Regions from separate parts of the Limosilactobacillus vaginalis genome, predicted to be linked through region 1. Evidence: a T-box and tRNA genes for the amino acid it is inferred to sense, from the RefSeq annotation. Region 1 holds a T-box; the other holds one or more tRNA genes.
What was found. A T-box is a leader RNA that pairs with one kind of tRNA and senses whether it is charged. The one in region 1 lies ahead of N4627_RS02425 (valine--tRNA ligase), so its partner is inferred to be a tRNA-Val.

Region 1 (12,449 bases):
CTTCTTGAACTTTGGCTCGATGACCTGGGTCGGATCCTTCTTTAATTCATGAACGATCAAACCAATTAACGTAATTGCAAGAGCTGTGAACAATACGAAGTAAACGATATTAGAAGTTAGCAGCGAGGCAGCAGATACGTTTGGCGAAACACTTTGTTGAATTGTAAAGAGTCCGTAAACGGTCCACGGAACACGGCCAAATTCTGTTACGAACCAACCAGCTGTATTACCCATAAATGGTAAGAAGGTGGTTAATGCTAAAATCCATAGCGTCCACTTATGCTCATACAAATATTCGGACTTCTTACGGCTCATAATCAAGCCAACGAATGAAACCAGAATAATCCAAGCAGAAATTGCACACATAATCCGGAAACTATAGAATAGCGTATTTACCGGTGGATAATAATCAATGTTCTTGCCATACTTCTTCTTGTATTGGGCATTCAGTTCATTCATCCCGGTAACGGCTCCGGTCGTCTTGTGATAAGACAAGATACTTAACATATCTGGAATATCAATGTTATTTTGAACCTTATGTTCCTTCGTATTAGCAATTCCGACAATGGTCCATGGAGCATGTTCACCAGTCGTAGTGTAAACATCTTCAGTAGCAGCGAACTTCATTGGCTGTTCCTTAACAAGGTATTGCATTTGAAGATCACCAAGAACCAAGCCAAAGATTGCAAAAATTAGTGACATCCACAAGCTAAGACGCATTGTCTTCTTGTAAATTGTCCGTGCTTCATTGGAAATCTCATGCTTCTTTAGCAATTGGAATGCGGTTAATCCGGCAAAGATTACCCCACCCATCATAACTGCGTTCAAGATAACGTGTCCATATTCAAACCATAATTGAGGGTTCTTCAATAGAGCACCAAAATCGACCATTACTGCACGACCACCACGAATGGCATAACCAACCGGGTGCTGCATAAATGAGTTAGCAGTAAGGATCCAAAGAGCAGAGGTAAGTGAACCAAAACTGGTCATCCAAATAAAGAAAGCATGGAGTCCTGGCTTTACCTTATCCCAGGTAAATACCCAGAGACCAATAAATGTAGATTCAATAAAGAATGATAGCAAAGCTTCCAAGGCTAATGGAGCACCAAAGATGTCCCCCATGAACCGTGAATAATCAGACCAGTTCATTCCAAACTGAAATTCTTGAATAATACCTGTAACAACACCAACAGCAAAGCTCAGCAGGAAAATATTCCCCCAAAACTTTGTCATCTTTTTATATGATTCATTCTTAGTATGAACATACATTGATTCCATAATTGCAACAATGAAGGCTGTCCCGATAGTAAATGGAACAAAGAAAAAGTGGTAGACAGTCGTCATTGCAAATTGAAATCGCGCAAGACTAAGAATACTCATAATAAAGGCCTCCCTCCGAAAAGAAATAAACGTGAAACCGTTACCGTGTTTCATTCACCTTTAATCATAATACTGTTGATAAATAATTACAATTTTTATTCCAAATTATTTCAATCTTTTTTCAAATCTAATCACTTGACTTAGCTGTCTTTTTCATCTTATCAAATGATATGCAATTCATAAAAATAAAGAATTAAAAATTTTAATTTGAACTAAGTTACTGGCTTACTCGCCTGCATCCATAGGAGTGACTTGATTACTCAATTGCTAATTTAGGTATAGTAAAACCCCATAGTTAGATTTTTTCGTCCAACTATGGGGGGTATTACGTCATAAATAATGATTAGGCATCCTGAAGTGAAGCTAAACGATCCTTAGCAGCATCAAGTTTTTGTTGCCACTCTTTGCCCTTAGTTCGTTCTTCTTCAACAACCTTTTCTGGTGCATTCTTAACAAAGTTTTCGTTGCCTAACTTCTTTGCTGAACGCTGAACTTCTTTTTCTAGGTTAGCAATCTCTTTCTTCATCCGTGCCCGTTCTTCATCTAAGTCAACTAATTCCGCCATCGGAATGTCAACTTCTGCTCCGGTCAAGATCCCGGATAGGGCAAGCTTAGGTGTCTCAACATCGGTCCCAATAATTAATTTTTCTGGGTGACAGAAGCGGTCAATGTAATCCTTATTGGCTTTAAACGTCTCAGCAAGGTGATCATTTTCAACCTTAATGATTAAATCAACCGGCTTAGACATTGGCGCATTTGCCTGGTTCCGAATATTCCGAACGGCAGTAATTAATTCAATTAAGTGACTCATTTGTTCAGTTGCGGCATCATCGTCAAATTCATCATGAGCAACTGGGTATTTAGCAACCATAATTGACTTGCCATCATGAGGCATTGATTGCCAAAGCTTTTCTGTAACAAATGGCATGATTGGGTGCATTAATTTCAGAATTTGGTCTAAAACATAGCCAAGAATATTCTTCGTGTTGGCCTGTTCTTCTGCGGTCCCATTATTAAGCTTTTCCTTGGTCATTTCAATGTACCAGTCACAGAAGTCATTCCAAATGAAATTGTAAAGTGCTCGACCCGCTTCACCAAACTCAAACTTTTCAAACTGAGCATTAACTTGCTTAACAGTAGCATTTAGTCGGCTTAAAATCCAGCGATCTGCGAGATCCCACTTACTCTTTTCTGGAAGAACTGGGGCTGGCATATCACCAAGGTTCATAATTACGTAACGACTAGCATTCCAAATCTTGTTAATGAAGTTCCAGGCAGCATCCATTTTAGTGTAGCTAAAGCGAATATCCTGTCCAGGAGTTGAACCGGTAATCAGGAACCACCGTAAGGCATCAACACCATATTTTTTGATTACGTCCATTGGATCAATTCCGTTACCAAGGGACTTACTCATCTTCCGGCCTTGCTCATCACGAATCAATCCGTGAAGAAGAACGTTTCTAAATGGTGCCTTGCCAGTAAATTCGAGTGACTGGAAGATCATCCGGGAAACCCAGAAGAAGATAATATCATAACCAGTTACCAAAGTATTGGTTGGGAAGTAACGCTTGAAGTCTGCAGAATCAGTGTCTGGCCAACCCATTGTAGAGAATGGCCAAAGAGCACTTGAGAACCAGGTGTCAAGAACATCCTTATCTTGTTCCCAATTCTCAGCGTCTTTAGGTGCTTCCATCCCAACATAAACTTCACCGGTCTTCTTGTTATACCAAGCTGGAATCCGGTGTCCCCACCATAATTGACGGGAAATAACCCAGTCATGAATGTTTTCCATCCATTGTGTAAAGGTATGTTCGAAGCGCCCAGGAATAAAGTTAACGCGATCGTCAGTTTCCTGGTTCTTTAGGGCAGCTTCTGCTAATGGCTTCATCTTAACAAACCATTGAGTCGAAAGCCGTGCTTCAACTTGAACACCAGTCCGTTCTGAGTGACCAACTGAGTGAACAATTGGATCAATCTTAAGCATGTAGCCTTGGTCTTCCAGATCCTTAACCATTGCTTTTCGTGCTTCAAACCGGTCCATTCCTTCGTACTTTCCGGCATTCTCGTTCATTGAAGCATCTTCATTCATGGTATTTAGCTCAGGAAGATTGTGACGCTTACCAACCTTAAAGTCGTTTGGATCGTGAGCTGGGGTAATCTTTACCATCCCGGTACCAAAGTCAGGGGTTACATAGTCATCCGCAATAATTTCAATTTCCCGATCAACTAATGGAACGCGAACATGCTTACCAACTAAGTCCTTGTACCGTTCGTCATGCGGGTTAACGGCAACTGCTTCGTCACCAAACATTGTTTCTGGACGAGTAGTAGCAATTTCAATGTAATCTTTACCGTTAAACTTAGTTCCATCAGTAAATGGGTATTTAACGTGATAGAATGCCCCTTTATCGTCTTTGTGGATTACTTCAATATCTGACAATGCGGTCCGTGCTTGCGGATCCCAGTTAATAATGTAAGTTCCCCGGTAAATCAATCCCTTATTGTAAAGATCAACAAAGACCTTCCGAACAGCCTTGTTCAATCCCTTATCAAGGGTGAATCGTTCCCGATCATAATCAACGGAAATCCCCATTTTGGCCCATTGCTTATGAATAATGTCAGCATATTCATCTTTCCAGTCCCAAACTTGTTGAACAAATTTTTCTCGACCTAAATCGTAACGTGAAATTCCTTGTTTACGTAGCCGTGCTTCAACCTTTGCTTGGGTAGCAATCCCAGCATGATCCATTCCTGGAAGCCAAAGGACATCGTATCCCTGCATCCGCTTTTGACGAATAATCATATCCTGCAACGTTGTATCCCAGGCGTGACCTAAGTGAAGCTTCCCGGTAACGTTCGGTGGCGGAATAACAATTGAATATGGATGTGCTTTTTTATCTCCACTAGGCTTAAATAAACCTTGATCAATCCACCATTGATAACGACCAGCTTCAACAGCTGTTGGGTCGTACTTAGTGGACATTTCTTTCTCAGTACTCATTATGAGTCCTCCTCTAAGTAGTTAATTTGCAAGTATTTTACGCTGAAAATAAAAAACTCGCCCTAACATATAGGACGAGTTCCGCGGTACCACCTATTTTAGACTATCTAATTATAGTCTCACTCATTCATTTTATAACGGTAAAATGAACCGTTCCAACCTACTGTTACTTCAGTTAGAGTGCTACCAAACTACTTTCAATAACTACTTTCTAGGAATATTCCATTAATTATTCCCTTTCTGTGAAGAAAATAGTTACCTACTCTTTTGATCAACGCATTTACTATTTGCTTGTAATGATAGCCAATTTAAAAACCATCGTCAAGCAGAAGTTTAAAGAAGTTCTGCAAAAACGTCCTCATTCTGGTTTAAGAAATCTTCACCAGAATGAATCTCAGTAATTTCAATCCCGTCTAACGCCCGTTTGATTAAGCCGTCAATATCCAAACGTTCTTCGTATTTTCGTGTCTTTTCAAGATCAGGTTTAGTCTTTGGCGAAGGCGGTGTAAAGACAGTACAGCAATCTTCATATGGCAAAATCGAAAGATCATAAGTGTCAATCTTCTTCGCGACATCAATAATTTCGGTCTTATCATAAGAAAGAACCGGCCGCAATACCGGAAGACTAGTAACGTCATTAATTACCAGCATACTTTCCATCGTTTGCGATGCCACTTGTCCTAAAGATTCACCATTAAAGATTGCTAGGCCATGACGTTTCATCGTTAGTGCAGCAGCTAATCGTAACATCATCCGTCGCTGTACGGTCATTAAGTAGCCTTCAGGAACCTTCTCCTTGACGGTTTCTTGGATCTCAGCGAACGGCACCTGGATGAACTTAATACTCCCGCTATACCTAGCAAGTTTTTCCGTCAATTGCTTTGCCTTAGCAAGGGCTTGGGGACTGGTATATGGCGGACTGAAGAAGTGAACCATTTCCATGGAAACGCCTCGCTTCATTCCTAGATAGGCAGCAACTGGCGAGTCAATTCCACCCGAAAGCATCATCATTCCTTTACCAGCGGTTCCAACGGGAAGACCACCAGCACCCTTAATAGTTTCACTTGAAAGGAAGATCCCGTTCAAGCGAATTTCCACCCGGAGCGTTAAGTCAGGATGGTGAACGTCAACCTTCAAAAGATCTGGAAACTTCTTCAAGAGGTAGCCACCCAGCTGATCATTCATTTCAAACGTATCAATTGGAAATTTATGATCAGAACGGCGGGTATTAATCTTAAATGTAATTGGGGACTTAACCTGCTCACGGATCATCTGTTCAGCAGCCTTGGCAGTTGCCTCAAAGCTCTTCTCAACCCTGATCGATGGTGAAAAATTTTGAATTCCGAAGACGTCCTGCAACCGTTCCATGACCTGGTTGTAATTTGCCCCGTTTAATTCAACGTGAAGGCGATCACGCTGGGCATGAACCTTAACCTGTTCAAAGCGATGAAGCGCCTTCCGGACATTAGTACCAAGGCGGTCAATGAAGTTTTTCTTGTTATGGCCCTTGGTTGATAATTCACCATACCGAACCATAATCTCAGTATAATCCACTAGTATTGCTCCCTCCTATTCAATAATTTTCTTAAATCCTGCATAGAGCTTATCAAAGGTCTTATTAAACTGCTCTGCTTCTTCCAGCGTATTCTGATCGCCTAAACTAATCCGGACTGCACTCGTTGCTTCGTTTTCTGGAACTTTCATTGCGGCCAAGGTTCCTGCTTCAGCATGCTTCTTTGATGAACAAGCACTAGTCGTAGAGATGTAAATTCCTTGATCTTCAAACGCATGAACGATTGTTTCACCACGAACACCAACAATTGCAAAGCAAAGGATGTGTGGAGCAAATCCCTGATCACGTCCAGAAAAGATCTTAACGTGGTCAAACTGCTTAATGTGATCATAAATTCGTTCCTTAATGGCTTGTTCACGCTTGACAGCATCAGCCTCGCCCTCTTTAACTAACCGAATTGCCCGGGCCATTGCAACGTCACCAGGAGTATTCTCAGTACCACTCCGCAATCCACGTTCCTGACCACCACCAGCTACTAGCGGTGCTAACTTTCGGCCAGCCTTAACATAAACAAAGCCGGTTCCCCGAGGAGCATGGAACTTGTGCCCAGAGAACGTAGCGAAGTCAACCCGATCACTAAAAACAGCATCATCAATCCCCTTGCCAATTGCTTGAACAGCATCAACATGGAAATGAATATTCGGATAATCCTTTAATATTTCACCAACTTCTTTAATTGGTTGGATTGTTCCAATCTCGTTGTTCACTGCCATAATTGAAACCAAGATCGTGTCTGGACGAATAGCTGCTTTTAAATCTGCTGGATTAATCCGCCCTTCCTTATCAACGGGAAGGTAAGTCACATCAAAGCCCAGTTCCTTTAACTGTTCAGTTGGGTTACGAACAGCGGCATGCTCAACTGAGGTCGTAATGATGTGCTTACCAAAGCGTTGTTTTGCCATCGCAGTTCCTTTAACTACCCAGTTGTCACCTTCAGAGCCGCCACTGGTAAAGATGATTTCGCCTGGATTAACGTGAAATAAGTTAGCAATTTGTTGTCGTGCTTGTTCCAGCAGGTTCCACGCTTCTTCACCAAAATTGTGAAGGCTGCTTGGGTTACCCCAAATTTTTTGACTAACCGTATTATAGGTCTGGAGAACTTCAGGTGCTACCTGAGTTGTCGCACTATTATCAAAATAGATCATGCTTATTTTCCTTTCATCAAACAAAGCTTGATTATAAATATTATTAATGCGCTAAAAATTGGATAGATGTTTTGGTTGCGACGCCAATAAACCAGTTTTTTATTATAGCAGATAATAATTAAGAGGGTGAGAAAAAACATCTGCTTTTTCTTACCCTCTTAATTTTTGCTACTTTTCATTATAGTAGCTATCTTCAATCCGCTTATAACTACCAGGTTCAGCCTCTTCCAGAGCCGTTGCGATTGTTTCTAAGCTTGTCGTGTAATTAAACTTATTAAACTCTTCTTGAGACTTTGCCGCTGCAGCAGCGACTTTTGATTCATCACTAAAGCGATTAGCATATTGCTGAAGCCGCTCAGTTAACTCAACGCTATCACGAATATCATTTGTCTTTTCGTCAAGAGTTTCTAAGTCTGATTCAACAATTATTAGCTGCTTAGTAACTTCATCCATATTAACCTTATATTTTTGTAGTTCATCGGCCAACCGCTTGATTTCATCGCTAACCCCAAAGAAGTAATCTAAATAATCCTTTGGTAATCCAGGCAAGTTTAGTTGCTCAACTTGCCGCCGTGTCGTCCTCAGCTTTGTTGAATACTTTTGCAGCATTTGTTCAGCCCGTTGCTGATCACCTTGTAGCTTGGCAACCTCATCGTTAATCTTTGCCTGTTGCTTTTCAATCTCCGTTAAGGAACGCTCATTCTTATTTTGCCGTGCAAGGACTTGACTATAAATAGCAGTATGGTCTTTGATTGCGGCCTGGTCGTCCTTATATTCCTTTTCAATGTTAATAATTTGTTCATTTAACGAACGAGCGGTTTCAATTTCGTGGTTATTCAATGTGTAATTAATGCTTAGCCGCTCAAGTTCATTACTTAACTCATTATTTTGAGTTGAAGCATGGTTAATAAACTTTCCTAAAACTCCCATCAGATGTTCAACTTGTGGACGAGCATCAATCTCACTTTGCATTGTTGCATACAAATCATCAATCTGATCAGCAATGTCCTTAATTGAATCCTCAACCCCATCAAGCTGAAGGGTATTAATCTGCTTGAGATCCTCTTGGCATAACTGCCGAAGCTGATTAACTTTTTCAGGAATGTTATCCGTTGTAAAGCGATAATTTTGCTTAGTGAGCTGCTCATAGCCACTTGCTAATTCATTTAACTGGGTAGGAAATTCAGCAATCAATGGTTTATAAAGCTTAGGGACTTGCTCAATCAAGTCTGCCAATTTTTGATTATTCTGCTTTAAATCAGTCAATATCTGTTGGGCAGCATCAAAATCTCCCGTCTGACTCAACTGGGAAAACTTATCGTATTCATGTTCAAGATCATCAAGTTGATCATTAAGCAGTTTGATACTATCACCATATTCAAAGCTCTTTTCATCAAGAACGTGATGGAAATGACGATAACGTTGCTTAATTTGATCGATTGCCCGCTTATGAGCTTGGTGCAGCTCTTCTATATGATGAAGTGAAGATTTTATCTGCAAGCACTGGTCATTCACCTGGTGAACCGCTAATTCTAAATCACTTAACCGTTTAGCAAGAGAGAAAACTTTGCTTGTGTGGATTAGTGACTTAATTGTCTCTAACTCGCCCGCTAGCTTCTTTTCTTGAGAAACGACCTCGTCTTGATAGTTCTTTTCAAGTTTCTCTAATTGTTCCTGGGAATCGCCAGTTACCTTCAATTGCTCAACTTTTTCAAAATGTTGTTCAATTTTCATTTCCTGTAACTGCTTAACTTGTGCATCAATTTGCTCATACTGACGGATTAGCCGCTTTTGGTAGTAATATAATGCCGCCAAGATAATTGCAAGAACAATTAAAATCCCAATTATTATTTGAAAAACCAATTTATCCACCTACATCTTTAAGCCATCATTGACAAATTATATCCATCGGCTCTAAAATTCTATGAAAATTATACCATAATGGTCTGCTATTACTGGAACCAATTTAACATTAGAAGGAAGAAGGAACGATTATGACAGAATTATCCCTGTTAAATGAACAACTTTCCGCGTTATTAACCAACGAACATTCAGCAATCGCTAACTTAGCAAACGCAAGCGCATTAATTAATGAAAGTATAGATAACCTAAATTGGGCTGGCTTTTATCTTTATAACTCTAAAAATGACCAGCTTGATCTTGGACCATTTCAAGGTAAGGTTGCCTGCATGCACATTGAGCTCGGCAAGGGAGTATGCGGGGTTGCCGCCTCAACTAAAAAGACACAAATTGTAGACGATGTTTCTAAGTTTTCTTCATACATTGCCTGTGATAGTGCTGCCAAGTCAGAACTTGTTGTCCCAATGTTAAGACAGAACGGCTCACTTTATGGTGTCCTTGATTTGGACGCGCCAATCTTAAAGCGATTTAATCAATCATTTGCTAACGAAATGGAAGAATTTGCTAATCGGCTCATGGCAACTATTGACTAGTAAGGAATAATTGTTGTATATTATTCTTTGTGTAAAATAATGCAGCAGTGAGGGGCAAGCTCGTCAACAGACTGGTGCCGTAAGGTGTTTTTAGTAACCCAGCTGCAAGGGTGAACAATTCAGATCAGCCTGCACGAATGTCAATCTCACATCGGATTATTTTACTCCAACAAAAATATTGGAGGATTTTATTTATGTCACGTTATACAGGTCCTAGCTGGCGTCTTTCACGCCGCTTAGGTGTTTCACTTTCAGGTACTGGTAAGGAATTAGCTCGTCGGGCTTACGCTCCTGGTGATCATGGTCGTGATCGTCACGGTAAGCTTTCTGAATACGGTACTCAACTTCGGGAAAAGCAAAAGCTTCGTTTCATGTACGGAATGACTGAACGTCAATTCTCAAATCTATTCGTACGTGCCGGTAAGATCAAGGAAGGTACTCACGGTGCTAACTTCATGGCCTTACTTGAACGTCGTCTTGACAACATGGTTTACCGTCTTGGTTTGGCTACTACTCGTCGTCAAGCTCGTCAATTGGTTAACCATGGCCACATTACCGTTGATGGTAAGCGCGTTGACATTCCTTCATACGAAGTTAGTGTTGGTCAAGTTATCGCTGTTCGTGATAAGTCAAAGAACCTTGATGTAATCAAGAACGCTGTTGACGCAGTTGTTTCTCGTCCATCATACGTTGACTTCGATGCTGACAAGCTTGAAGGTAAGTTAAACCGTATCCCTGCCCGTGAAGACATGGATGCTGATATCGACGAATCACTTATCGTTGAATTCTACAACAAGTAATCTTTAAGGTTGCTACGTTGTTAAAAGAGTCGGATTTTCCGGCTCTTTTTTCGTTTAAATTAAAAAGACCAGGAAAAATAAAATTTTCCTAGCCCTTATGTTTCTGAAGCTCAAAATAATACTTTTCCGTTGTAGAAAGGTCTGCTCGAAATTGATATCCACCAACGGAAAAGCCTTTTAAATCACTTGATTTGGCTGCGTTAATTTCTGTTAAAAAACGAACCATATTCCCCCGAGCCATTTTTGCTAGGGTCGCCTTTTGCTTAATCTTACCGTTAATTTTTTCGCCAAAGATACAAGTAATCATTCGATCCTGTGGCCGCAAGAATGGTTTAATTGCCTTTGAATATTCATTTGAAGCGAGATTAATCACTAATTGATTATCCCGAAACAGCTCCTGATACAAGCGGTCACCCCAAAACTCATATAAATTTTTAGTATGATTAACCGTTGCTCGATCACCCATCCCCAAGCGATATTGAGAGATCCCATCAAATGGTTTAAGGATTCCGTAAAGCCCTGATAAAATTCGCAAATGTTCCTGAAGATACCTTAATTGATGCTCAGTCATTACCCCAGCGCCAATGTACTGATACTGAAGTCCTTGGAAGGCCAAGACTGCTGGCGTGAGATTATCAGTAAGGTTCATTCCTTTAACGCGTCTATAGTTAGTCTGCGCAAGTCGCTCACTACAATTCCACCATAGCTGGTGCAATTGTTTAAATGTTAATGTGTTTAACCACTTCAGTATTTCTTGGCTCTGCTCCAAATATTGCGGGAGAGCATCATACGGTAAAGAATCGGGATCGCTCTTCATTTTTCGTGCTGGTGAAATAATAATTTTCATTGTCTACCTCCTCCTAATCAAAATAACCGAAAAATTTTTTATTTGCAATTTTTTTGTTTTTAAAATCACTTATATGTTAACCGGTTAACATATAATTTAATAAATTTATTTATAACGGATTAATATGTCACAATTCCGCTATTGACAACCCTTTCAGAAGGTTGTAAATTTATTTTCCGTAATAAGCGTGAATGTTTTCACGATTGCAAGTTCACAGATCAAAGGAGCATAATTATGAACGATGATATTCCAACACAAGGACAAGTACAGCAACGGACAATTTCTTTGGCCGCTAGCTGGGCTTTCTTTGCTTTCTCAATTGTAATCAATTCAATGGGGAACGTTCTGACACTAGTAACTAGTTCACACATTCATCCCCAATTTCTTGGTTCAGCATATTGGACAGCTGCCGAAAACAACCTTGGGATTGCTGTTCTCGGAAACAAGCCGACTACCCTTTTCTGGGCATTCATGGTACTAGGAATGTTAACCTCCGTCCTTAATGCTATTTTGATGCACAAATGGGATTGGCGGCGGATTGGCGGTAACTTTATCTTTATGTTGCCATTCTCACTGTTTATCCAATGGTTCTCAAACATTTTCAACCGAATTATGCCTGATGCAACCACCCTGCCAATGATTATTCTTTACGTATTCATTAACTTCTTGGGAGTTGCCTTTATTGGGACAGCTATTTCAATTTATCAACGGGCTAACTTAGTTCTGCACCCGGCTGATGACCTCTTCCAAATCATCCGTTTCCGTTACTGCAAGGGAAACGCTACAATTGCGATGTGGTTATCATACATTCCACCGACAATCATGGCAATCATTGCTGCCGTTATGCAAGGCGGGATTTACAACTTCGGTCTTGGAACCTTATTTGCCCTTGCTTTCCAGGGAGCAATTACTGGTTGGGCCGATAAGAAGATTTTCCCTAAACTAAAGCACCAAGCTCTTGATATTGGTAATTAATTTCCGCGATTAGAGAGGCTGAGAAAAAAATGTTTTTTCTCAGCCTCTAACTATTACTAGTAATTTCTGAAAATACAAAGTCTAATCGCGGGAATCAAGCTTCGCATCTTTTACCAAATGCTCTTTTCTACCACCGACTAATCATTATTGGTATAATAATTAAATATATTATCAACGGGAGGTTAAGCCATGGCAGAAGATAAGTCAGCAATGGAACAACGGATTGATAACGCAATATATGGTCCGCCGAAGATCAAACCAGACGAACAACG
Region 2 (12,449 bases), 900 kb from region 1:
ACAGCGGTCACAGACACGACCCTTGTAGCGAATCCGCTTGTACTTACCACAAGCACATTCATAGTCCTTAGTTGGGCCAAAGATTCGTTCGTCAAACAGACCTTGTTTTTCTGGCTTTAAAGTCCGGTAGTTGATGGTCTCGGGCTTCTTAACTTCCCCGTAAGACCAACTACGGATCTTATCTGGTGATGCCAGGCCGATCTGCATACTTTCAAATTTATTGACATCAATCAAAGGATTTTTCCTCCTTATTTTAATAGTTTACGTTCAGCACTAAGTAAAACTAGTCTTGCTTAGTCTTGTCTTGTTCATCAGTTGTTGCAGCTGATTTATTATCGGCAGACGCTTCGTCTTTCTTTTCTTTTTCTTCAGCATTGTGCTTTGCAGCATACTTAGCTAAAGCATCAACATTAACAACTTCATCATCATCTTCATCCATGTTCTTCAATTGAACTTCATTATGGTTACCATCAAGCACCTTCATATCAAGGCCTAATGCTTGTAATTCCTTAACAAGAACCCGGAATGATTCAGGAACACCCGGCTTTGGAATTGGTTCACCATTAATGATGGCATCGTAAGTCCGAACACGACCAACAGTATCGTCTGACTTGTAAGTAAGGATTTCTTGAAGAGTGTATGCAGCACCGTAAGCTTCAAGAGCCCAAACTTCCATTTCACCGAACCGCTGACCACCAAACTGAGCTTTACCACCCAATGGCTGTTGAGTAACAAGTGAGTATGGACCAGTAGAACGAGCGTGAATCTTATCGTCAACCATGTGGGCTAACTTAAGGTAATGCATTGAACCAACGGCAATCCGGTTTTCAAATGGTTCACCTGTACGACCATCATAAAGAATTGTCTTACCGTCTTCAGGGAACCCGGATTCCTTAACAGCATCCCAAACATCCTTATCAGTAGCACCATCGAATACTGGTGTTGCCATGTGAATTCCAAGACGCTTTGCAGCCATTCCTAAGTGCAATTCAAGCAACTGTCCGATATTCATACGACTTGGCACACCCATTGGACTCAACATAATGTCGATTGGTGTACCGTCTGGCATATACGGCATATCTTCTTCAGGAACAACGATAGAAACAGTACCCTTGTTACCGTGACGACCTGACATCTTATCACCGACTTGGATCTTCCGCTTTTGGGCAATGTAAACCCGAACCATGGTGTTAACACCTGGTGAAAGTTCATCCCCATTTTCACGAGTAAAGACCTTAACGTCTTGGATAATACCGCCACCACCGTGAGGAACACGGAGAGAAGTATCACGAACTTCACGTGACTTTTCACCAAAGATAGCGTGAAGCAACCGTTCTTCAGCAGATAATTCAGTCATTCCCTTAGGAGTAACCTTACCTACTAAAATATCGCCGTCATGAACTTCAGCACCAATCCGAACAATCCCATTTTCGTCCAGATCTTTAAGTGCATCGTCACCAACGTTAGGAATTTCACGGGTCATTTCTTCAGGTCCAAGCTTAGTTTCCCGAGCTTCTGATTCGTATGACTCGATATGAATTGATGTATAAACATCATCCTTAACTAACCGTTCGCTAATTGCGATGGCATCTTCGAAGTTGTAACCTTGCCAAGTCATGAAGGCAATCAATGGATTTTGACCTAAGGCTAATTCACCTTGTTCCATTGATGGTCCATCAGCAAGAACATCATCGGCGTCTACATGTTCGCCAACTTTAACAATTGGACGTTGGTTGTAGTTTTTACCACCGTTAGAACGACGGAACTTCATTAATTTGTAAGTATCAAGAGTTCCATCTTCTTCACGAACACGAACTTCACGAGCATCAACATATTCAACTGTCCCTGACTTCTTAGCAATCATGGCCACCCCAGAGTCATGGGCTGCTTTGTAGTCAATTCCAGTACTTACTAATGGTGCATGAGGGTTCAACAACGGAACAGCTTGCCGTTGCATGTTAGCACCCATCAAGGCACGGTTAGAGTCATCGTTTTCAAGGAATGGAATACATGCGGAAGCAACGGAGACAACTTGTTTTGGAGAAACGTCCATGTAATCGACGTTCTCAACGCTCGTTTCAATGTAATCATCCTTATCACGACACATAACTTGGTCTTGAGCAAATGAACCATCATCATTCAAAGGCGTGTTGGCCTGAGCAATGATGTAGTTATCTTCTTCGTCGGCAGTTAAGTAGTCGATCTTGTCAGTAACTTTATGAGTCTTCCATGAAACACGACGGTATGGAGTTTCGATGAATCCATACTTATTAACACGAGCATATGATGAAAGACTGTTAATCAAACCAATGTTAGGACCTTCAGGAGTTTCGATTGGGCACATCCGACCATAGTGAGTATAGTGCACATCACGAACTTCATATCCGGCCCGATCACGAGTCAAACCACCAGGACCAAGGGCGGAAAGACGCCGCTTATGAGTTAATTCACCAAGCGGGTTGGTTTGGTCCATGAATTGTGACAATTGTGAAGAACCAAAGAATTCACGAATTGAAGCAACAACTGGCCGAATATTAATCAATTGTTGTGGAGTAACAGTGTCAGGATCCTGAATTGACATCCGTTCCCGAACAACCCGTTCCATCCGTGCTAACCCAATCCGGAATTGGTTTTGCAATAATTCACCAACTGAACGAATCCGCCGATTACCTAAGTGGTCAATATCGTCGGTAGTGCCGATACCTTCTTGCAAGTTGAAGAAGTAGTTCAATGAAGCAAGAATATCAGCTGGTTCAATATGCTTGTATTCCAATGGAATGTGGCCATTACCGATAATTGGAACAACTCGTTCTGGATCTTCATGGGAGTAAACCAAAACTTTTTGAAGCTTTACTGGTTCAGTAACCACGGCTTCATCAGAAGGAGTGTAGGTAATCATCTTAAAGTCGTCACGATCTAAGTATGGTTCTAACTTCTTCAATACTTCCTTGGTAACCTTGTCACCCTTTTGCGCAAGCACTTCACCAGTATCTGGATCAGCAAGGGTTTCGGCTAAGGTTTCACCAAGAAGACGGTACTTCAGCATTAACTTCTTGTTAGTCTTGTATCGACCAACAGGAGCCATATCATAACGCTTAGGATCAAAGAACCGTGCTGTCAATAGGTTCCGAGCTGAGTCCGCAGTCTTAGGTTCACCTGGACGAAGACGTTCATAGATATCCTTAAGTGCTTCTTCAACCCGAGAGTCTTCAGCATTCTTGTGAACATCCTTATCCAAAGTTAAGGATAGGGTCTCACTGTTGCCACCAAACATATCAATGATTTCATCATCTGAACCAAAGCCAAGTGCCCGGATTAATTCAGTCATTGGTAACTTACGAGTCCGGTCAATCCGAACGTAAGAAATATTCTTAGCATCAGTTTCGTATTCAAGCCAGGCACCACGGTTAGGAATAAAGGTAGCACCATAACTTGGCCGGCCGTTCTTGCCAGCTTCTTCATTGTAGTAAACACCTGGTGACCGAACTAATTGAGAAACAATAACCCGTTCAGCACCATTAATAATGAAGGTCCCTTGATCTGTCATTAATGGGAATTCACCAAAGAAAACATCTTGAGACTTAATTTCCCCAGTCTCATGGTTAGTAAGACGCAAAGTAACGTGAAGCGGTGCTGAGTAATTTGCATCATGTTCACGTGCTTCATCAACAGTATACTTAGGTTCCAAAAGTTGATAGTCAACGAATTCCAATGATAACTTCCCTTGGAAATCATCAATTGGCATAATATCATCAAACATTTCCCGTAAACCTTTATCCATGAACCACTTGTATGAGTCCGTTTGGATTTCAATCAGGTTTGGCAGCTCGAGAACTTCTTTGATTCGGGAGTAGCTACGACGGGTACGGTGCTTACCGTATTTAACTAAATGTCCGGCCAAACTGTTCACCTCTCTAATTTATTCAGTGAGTTCAAATATTACAATTTGGTTACAAATGAACTAAAATCATAATTTTGAGCAAAAAAAATCCAAAAACAGTTAAAAACTGCCTTTGGTTTTATTTACTGAACCTAATGGACAATAGATCACTAGGTTCATATGAGAACTCACAATTACATACTTTTGTAGTATATAAGATAATTTATTAAATGTCAACAGAGTTACTCAACTAATTATTTTGTTTTTGAAAGTCCGCTAATAATGCAATCCAAAATTAATTGATCGCGTTGATCGTCACTAATGTTATGGCCACCAATTGGCTGGTAGGTACCAAAAATCAGTGAAATTCCAGCTAAGAACAATTCAGCAGCTTCTTGCGGCAAAATATCAGGACGTAATTCAACTTCTGGTTGCTTAAAGTACTCAGCAATTGGCTGAAGATAATTCATTGCGAGAATCATGTTCAATTTTTGTTGGGAACTCTTTGAAAGCAAACTAACTGCTTGGTGGTATTGATCGTAAATACTTACTGGGTGATGTTTTTTCAGTACAACCGTAATTTGCCACAATTGTTCATTAGGTGTTAGCTTATGTTTCCGCATTACCTTATTAATATCCTTACGAACCTTACTACTCAAATTAGTCATCACGTCTAGATAGAGGACTTCCTTATCGCTAAAGTGATGGTAAAGAGCCGGTTGAGTAATCCCAACTTGCTTAGCAATATCACGAGTAGAAGTTTCACCGAAGCCTTTTTGCAAGAAGAGCTTAGTTGCCGTTCTCATAATTGACTGTCGTGTTTTTTCAAGCTGTTCAGCTCTCTTCATACTTTACTATCTCCTAACATATTAATCACATTATAAATATATAATGCCACCAAAGCTTTGATTTGACAAGCTTTTAAGCAAAATTATCTCCTCCCAAATTAGATATAGATAAAATAGTATTTTTATTCTTATTAATTTCAGTTGAACAGATGATAACAGAAATGTTTAATAACTTCCCGTAAATAAAAGGACTTCAACGTTCCAAAAGCCAAACGTCAAAGTCCGATTTTAATTTTAATTCTTTACCATTCGCTCATTGTGGTCATTTTTTACTTTCAAGGTAATTTTTCCTTGGTGAGCACCGACAACAACGTTATCACCAGTTTTTACGTTGCCACTTAGTAGCGCGGTGCTTAGCGGATCCTCAATCAGATCCTGCAATGCCCGACGTAATGGCCGAGCACCATATGCCGGATTGTAACCCTTAGTTGCCACAACATCAATCGCTGCAGGCGTAACTTTCAAGTTAATTCCTTGTTCAGCAACCCGTGCTCTTAGTTGAGCAACCATCAATTTAACAATTTGGTGAAGTTCATCCTTTTGTAAGGAGTGGAAAATTATTGTTTCATCAATCCGGTTCAGGAACTCAGGACGGAAATGCAGTTTTAATTGTTGACGAATTGCAGATGCCATTGCCTGATAGTCCTGACTAACATCACGTGCACCAAATCCGACCTCTTTTTCATCTTGGAGCTGGGTAGCACCTAAATTAGAGGTCATAATAATGATGGTATTGCGGAAGTCAACTTTTCGTCCCTTAGCATCAGTCAAATAGCCATCATCGAGGACTTGAAGCAACAAATTAAAGACATCGGGATGCGCTTTTTCTGCCTCATCTAATAGGACAACCGAATATGGGTGTTGACGAACCTTTTCTGTTAACTGACCACCTTCATCATAACCAACATAACCCGGTGCAGCACCAATTAAACGACTAGTACTGTACTTTTCCATATATTCAGACATATCAATCCGGATCATGTTATCTTCAGAACCAAACATTGCCGCCGCTAGTGCCTTAGCTAGTTCCGTTTTCCCTACTCCTGTTGGTCCAAGGAACATAAATGAACCAATTGGCCGTTGCGGATCCTTCAAGCCGCTTCTTGCTCGACGGATTGCCTTTGCAACGACTGATACAGCCTCATTTTGTCCAATGACACGATTATGAAGAACCTTTTCGAGGTTAACTAGTCGTTCGCTTTCGCTCTTCTTAAGCTGGGTCAACGGAACACCGGTCCATTCAGCAACAATTTTTGCAACATCTTCCCCTGTTGTGTGGAGCTTTCGCTGTGCAGATTGCTTCTCAGCCTTTTTCTGTTGCTCATCAACCTTAGCCTTTAACGTTAGCTCTTCTTGCCGGAGATTAGCAGCCTGATCAAAATCTTGGTTCTCAATTGCAGCTTCTTTTTGTTGCCGTAATTGTACTAATCTGGTAGTTAATGATGGTTGATGATTTCCCTTTTCTTCGGCATCAATCCGTACCATTGAGGAAGCCTCATCAATTAAATCAATTGCCTTATCCGGTAAATAACGGTCTGTGATGTAGCGACTTGATAATTTAACAGCCTGCTTTAATGCATCATCATCAATTTTAACATGATGGTGTTCCTCATATTTTGGCCGCAAGCCATTTAGAATCTGCAAAGCAATATTTTCAGTGGGTTCTTCAATCTGAACAGTCGCAAACCGTCGTTCTAGTGCAGCATCAGATTCAATATACTTTTGGTATTCATCAAGAGTCGTAGCACCAATTGTCTGTAAATCACCACGAGCAAGAGCTGGCTTTAAGATATTTGAAGCATCAATCGCCCCTTCAGCACCACCAGCACCAATCAAAGTGTGTAATTCATCAATGAAGAGGATGACATGGCCGTCTTTTTGAATTTCGTCAATAACCTTTTTCAACCGATCTTCAAATTCTCCACGATACTTAGTTCCGGCAACTAACGATCCCATATCAAGCATCATCAATCGCTTCTGTGCTAAGTCTTCAGGAACTTCATTGTTGGCCATTCGACGAGCTAATTCCTCAGCAATCGCTGTCTTCCCAACACCGGGTTCACCAATTAGCACTGGATTGTTCTTTGTTCGGCGACTTAAGATCTGCTCAACCCGTCGTAATTCGTTGTCGCGACCAATTACAGGGTCAAGTTTACCATCCCTTGCCATTTGGGTCATATCACGTGCAAGCTTATCAAGAGTTGGTGTCTGCGATCTTCGTGTTCGTTGTCCCGGCTGTCTGCCTAAGCGCTGTCGTGCCTGAATATCTGAAACACCAAGACGCCGCAAGGTTACTTTGCGAATTTGTCGGGGTAGAACATCTAAGCTCATTAAAATTCTGGAAGAAAGAATTCCTTCATCTGAAATCAACGCGAGTAATAAGTGTTCAGTACCAATCTTTAAGGCATTTAACTGCTGTGCTTCCTGTCCCGCTAGTGCTAATACCTGCCGTGCTTTGGGAGAATATGGAAGGTAATCAGCTGGCCCCATGTCATCCATGGTCCCATAGCCAATCATCCGCTCAATTTCTTCTTGAATATCATCGCTAGTAATGGAGAATTGCTCAAAAATCTTGCTAGCAATTCCCTCCCTTTCAATTGCCAACGCAAGTAATAAGTGTTCAGTACCAACGGCTTGGTGCTTAAAGTACTTTGCTTGTTCATGGGCGAGTGCCAAGACGTGTTTGGCACTAGGTGTAAACATATTATCCATTAACTGCTTTCCTCCTAGCTCTCATACCGTAAACGATTAAGCATTGAAATTAAAATTCTTGCTCTTAATCGAGCTTCAACATTGCAATCATTCACATTTAGGGTCTGCTTTGACAAGGCAACTAGCATTAAATCCCCCTCACGCCTTGTCAGCAGCTTTTCATCATAAAGCGTTCGAACAATGTCATAAGCATCACGCTCACTAATTGAATCCCCGATTGCTTGGATCAGTGAGTTTAACACATCAACATTATCAAGTAAATTAACGCGCTCAATTCGAATATAACCGCCACCACCACGTTTACTTTGCACTAAATATCCATGCTGAATAGTAAATCGGGTTTTGATTACGTAATTAATTTGTGACGGAACAACATCAAAATGGTTGGCAATTTCCGAACGACGAATTTCAATTTGAGATGACTCACCAAGTATTTGTTTCAAATACTCCTCAATAATGTCAGAAATGCTTTTCTCTTCCATTCCATCACCTCCAAATTTCTTGACTAATCTTGACCAAATTTTACCACAATATTAAATTAGGGACCAGAAAACAGTCTCAATAAAGAGCAAGTGTTAGCAAATTATTTAGAAAAAAGTACAAAATAAGCCCCCGGAGCTCGGCCTTACCTTACTCTAGGAGCTTATTTACGTTTGTGAGACTCAACATCTCACTCCCGCTAAATTTCAAAAAGGGGATATTTATAGATTAATCTTCTAAGCTGAAGTCAACAACGTTCCGACCAACAACCTTGTTATCCTTTAATTCTTGGATCATGTCGTTGATTTCACTTAACTTCCGTGTCTTAACAATTGGGTGAACCTTACCTTCAGCACCAAATTGGAAACATTCAGCTAAGTCTTGACGGGTACCAACTAATGAACCAGCAACGATAATTCCGTCAAGAACTGTCTTAGCAATGTTAAGCTTCATGTCACCTTGTGGAAGAGCAACGGCAACCAACTTACCATCTGGACGGAGGGAATCAACGGCTTGGTCAAATGCTGAAGCTGAAACAGCAGTTACAACAGCAGCGTGAACACCGCCAACCTTTTCTTGGATTTGCTTGTCAACATCGCCATCATGACGGTTGATAACAATTTCAGCACCGTTTTCCTTAGCAGCTTCAAGCTTTTCAGGGTTACCATCAACGGCAATAACGTGAGCACCGAAGACATTGTGGGCAAATTGAATACCCAAGTTACCAAGACCACCGGCACCAACGATAGATACCCATTGACCTGGCTTAATGTCAGCAACCTTCAATGCCTTGTACATAGTAACACCGGCACAAGTTAATGAAGTAGCTTCAACTGGGTCAAGGCCTTCTGGAACCTTAACAGCATAGTCAGCAGGAACGATACATTGTTGTGCCATTGCGCCATCAGCAGTGTAACCAGCATTCAAAACGTTCCGGCAAAGTGTTTCACGACCAGTAAGGCAGTATTCACAGTGTCCACAGCCCTTGAAGAACCAAGCAATTGATACCCGGTCCCCAACCTTTAAGGAAGTAACACCAGGAGCAACTTTAGATACACGACCAACACCTTCGTGACCAATAATCCGACCTGGCTTCTTACCAAAGTCACCAGCAGCAACGTGCAAGTCGGTGTGACAAAGACCACAATATTCCATATCAACTAAGGCTTCACCTGGTTTAAGATCCCGAAGTTGAACATCCTTAACAGTAACGTAACCATCTACTGGATCGTTAATAACAGCAGCTTTCATAATCTAAAATCTCCTTTGAACTTGTTATCTTTTACACAAGATATAATAACAAATCCAATTCAGTTTTTAAAGCGCTTTTGTGAATAAATAAACAGGAAATTGACAGACCAATATTCTATTAGTTCTCCACCAATTTACTGAAGCTAGCATCACTTAATTAATACCAATTGTGAGTATTTTAGCAAATAAATTTTATTCACTATGGCTGAATTTGCTCACCATAGTAAATTTCATAAAGTTCTTCAGCAGTTTGGCGCAGAGTTTGATAATCAATGTTATTGGTAAACAGCATCAGCGTTCTTTTAGTTTTATAATCCGCAAAGAAGCAGCAATTATATCCCGGTTCGCTACCATTAGCCCGGATAACCGTTCCCTGAAAATAAATACCGCCAAAATAAGCTTCACGCTGGCTCTTAGGTTGATTAGCAAAGTTCTTAATAAGTTTTGGCTTACTGAGTACACCGTGGTAAATAAAGTTCCAATAGTTTAATGGTGAGAGTAACAAATCACCGGCACCAATTTCTGACGAAGCGGCTTGTGATAGCATCTGCCAAGTCATCCCTGGTTGCATAGTTTGCAGTACTTTACGCGGTTTTACCTGATACACCATTTTTAGCTGATGGTGATTCAACGGTTTCAAAATTGTCTTTTTAATATAGTGATAGTAACCGCCATGAGTCCGCTGGCGAATAATCGCACCTAGTATTTCAAAATCAATATCCTGATAGTTCCAATCATGATTGGCTGTATTCTTAAAGTGATGAAGGAAGAACCGTTCCTGACTTTGTTCGTTATTTAATGTTTTCTTCGGTAACGCACCATCGTTTTGCAGCCCACTCGTATGAGTCATTAACTGTTGTAACGTTATCTGGTCGCTTCCCTGAATTTGGGGATAATATTTGCTTAGTGGCGTACTCCACTTCAGTTCACCCTTTTGAACGAGCTGGTACACTGCGACTCCCGTTATCAATTTTTGCAACGAACCAATCGGAAATAGGGCATTAGGAGTAACAACCTGTGCTGGATTAGTTGTAAGTTTATTCCTTAAAACTACTGGTTGATCCTTTTTCCCGTTAACGAGGATAATTCCATTAATATGGTGATCATGAAGGTATGCTTGTAATTCCAGCTTAGTTTTTCTATCAACCTGACTGGCATTCACATTTTTTTGCGGGCTCCAGAGAAGCACTCCCAGAATAATTACCGGTATTAATAATAAGTAGAATAATTTCCTTGTCATAAGCCGTTCCTAAAAATTGATTGTAATCTAAAGCAAAGTGTCTTTCGCCAAGTCACTACTACTAAAAAAAGCAGGATAGAACTAACAGATTAGTTTCCCCTGCTCTCTACATTTATAATAATCGGAACTACAAGATTTGAACTTGCGACCTCTGCGTCCCGAACGCAGCGCTCTACCAAGCTGAGCTAAGTTCCGAAAAGAAAAAGCGTGACAACACTAAGTAGTGTGCCACGCTTTTAAGTAGTGCACCCAGAAGGAGTCGAACCTTCAACCTTCTGATTCGTAGTCAGACACTCTATCCAATTGCGCTATGGGTGCATAAAGAGCGGAAGACGGGATTCGAACCCGCGACCCCCACCATGGCAAGGTGATGTTCTACCACTGAACTACTTCCGCATAACTGTTCTGCAACAATAATTAATATACCACGTGTCACAGACCGATGTCAATATGATTTTGAAATAAAGTATTATTTCAAATGCGGATGAAGGGACTTGAACCCTTACATCTAAAAGATACAAGATCCTAAATCTTGCGCGTCTGCCAATTCCGCCACATCCGCATATGGAGGATACAGGGCTCGAACCTGTGACCTCCTGCTTGTAAGGCAGATGCTCTCCCAACTGAGCTAATCCTCCGAAAAATGATATATTCATAATGGAACTTTATTAATATATCATCATTTAAATTTAGTGTCAACAATTATTTCAAACCAAGTTCGATTAATTTTTGATCAATCATTTTCAATACTTGACGTGCCGCTACTGGATCTTCGACAAAGTCATACTTATCCCCATCAATCAGCATTTTAGGACTAGCATTATATTGTTGATACCAATCACGGTAGCGTTCATTAAGGTTCTTGTAGTAATTATAGAGAGATGGGTCATTAGTGAGCTGTTCGTATGACCGACCACGTTTTTTTATCCGCTCCAGCATTGTTTCGAATGAAACCTGGATCGTGATTAGCAGATTAGGTGCTTTTTGGTGAGGTTGTTCAGGTAACTCTTCCATCATGTTGTGCAGTAATGATGAGTAAATATCCGATTCTGTTTCGGTTGCCCGCCCCATATCAGCATTGAGTTTAAACAACAATGCATCTTCAAAAATTGAACGGTCAAGGACATTTAAATCATTTCCAAAAGAATCTTTAATCTCATCTAGTCGTCGATTTAAAAAGTAAATTTGCAGTAAAAAACCATACTTTTTCGGGTCCTTATAAAAGAGCGGCAAAATCTTATTATCATCAACAGATTCATAAAATGCTTGGCTATTCAAATGATCAGCCAGCAATCCGGTTAGGCTTGTTTTCCCGGCGCCTATTGTCCCTGCAAGTGCAATCATTAAACGCTTCTCCCCCTTTAATTTATGAAAAACAACTTTACCATTCTAACATTGAACATTAAAAAAAAGAAGAGACTGAACCAGAAGTCCTCTTCCTAAATTCGAAAAGGATTCCCATACCTAAATTTTCTCGGTATAGAAACCCTCTTCAAATTCTAATTAATTTTGTTCTGGGTCATACTTTTCACCCTTAGTCTGCCGAGAAAGATCTACTTCCTTCAACGGAATAATATGGGTCTTATAACGAATTTTGTAGTAGAAGAACAAAATTAGGAATAACGGTACACTCATGTACGTAATCAAAATATTTGACCAGTCAAGTTTTGCAAAGGCCTCAACGTTCTGCCCGCAAATAACAATTGTACAAAGAACAAGCGCAAAAATCGGTCCAAAAGGATACAGGGTTGCGTGATATTTAAGTTCGCTTACAGTATGGCCCTGAGCGGTGTAAGCTTTCCGGAACCGGTAATGTGAAATGGCAATTCCTAGCCATGCAATAAAGCCACACAGTCCAGAAGCATCTGTTAGGTAAAGGTAAGCTTGAGGAACCACAAACTGAGTTGCAAATGCCAATGATGACACAACCATCGTCCCAATTAGTGCATAAATCGGTATTCCCCGACGGTTAACATAGCCGAAGAATCGCCATGCGTAACCTTCACGAGCCTGCGAGTAAAGCATCCGGGTTGAAGCA

Region 2: it has a tRNA-Val gene. The T-box ahead of N4627_RS02425 (valine--tRNA ligase) is inferred to sense a tRNA for this amino acid. The anticodon was not compared.

Annotation. Positions count from the first base shown of each region.
Region 1 covers NZ_CP104399.1:515,730-528,178, reverse strand. The annotation lists gene N4627_RS02430 (cytochrome ubiquinol oxidase subunit I) at 1-1,383, opposite strand, end outside; gene N4627_RS02425 (valine--tRNA ligase) at 1,727-4,384, opposite strand; T-box leader at 4,452-4,668, opposite strand; gene thiI (tRNA uracil 4-sulfurtransferase ThiI) at 4,718-5,938, opposite strand; gene N4627_RS02415 (cysteine desulfurase family protein) at 5,954-7,102, opposite strand; gene ezrA (septation ring formation regulator EzrA) at 7,271-8,974, opposite strand; gene N4627_RS02405 (GAF domain-containing protein) at 9,097-9,555, shown strand; gene rpsD (30S ribosomal protein S4) at 9,750-10,355, shown strand; gene yaaA (peroxide stress protein YaaA) at 10,444-11,202, opposite strand; gene N4627_RS02390 (fructose permease) at 11,437-12,177, shown strand; gene N4627_RS02385 (YueI family protein) at 12,367-12,449, shown strand, end outside.
Region 2 covers NZ_CP104399.1:1,492,222-1,504,670, forward strand. The annotation lists gene rpoC (DNA-directed RNA polymerase subunit beta') at 1-234, opposite strand, end outside; gene rpoB (DNA-directed RNA polymerase subunit beta) at 284-3,910, opposite strand; gene N4627_RS07550 (TetR/AcrR family transcriptional regulator) at 4,135-4,728, opposite strand; gene N4627_RS07555 (ATP-dependent Clp protease ATP-binding subunit) at 4,963-7,440, opposite strand; gene N4627_RS07560 (CtsR family transcriptional regulator) at 7,455-7,922, opposite strand; gene adhP (alcohol dehydrogenase AdhP) at 8,149-9,171, opposite strand; gene N4627_RS07570 (serine hydrolase domain-containing protein) at 9,371-10,411, opposite strand; tRNA gene N4627_RS07575 (tRNA-Pro) at 10,533-10,606, opposite strand; tRNA gene N4627_RS07580 (tRNA-Arg) at 10,656-10,729, opposite strand; tRNA gene N4627_RS07585 (tRNA-Gly) at 10,736-10,807, opposite strand; tRNA gene N4627_RS07590 (tRNA-Leu) at 10,891-10,973, opposite strand; tRNA gene N4627_RS07595 (tRNA-Val) at 10,977-11,049, opposite strand; gene N4627_RS07600 (deoxynucleoside kinase) at 11,114-11,755, opposite strand; gene N4627_RS07605 (amino acid permease) at 11,915-12,449, opposite strand, start outside.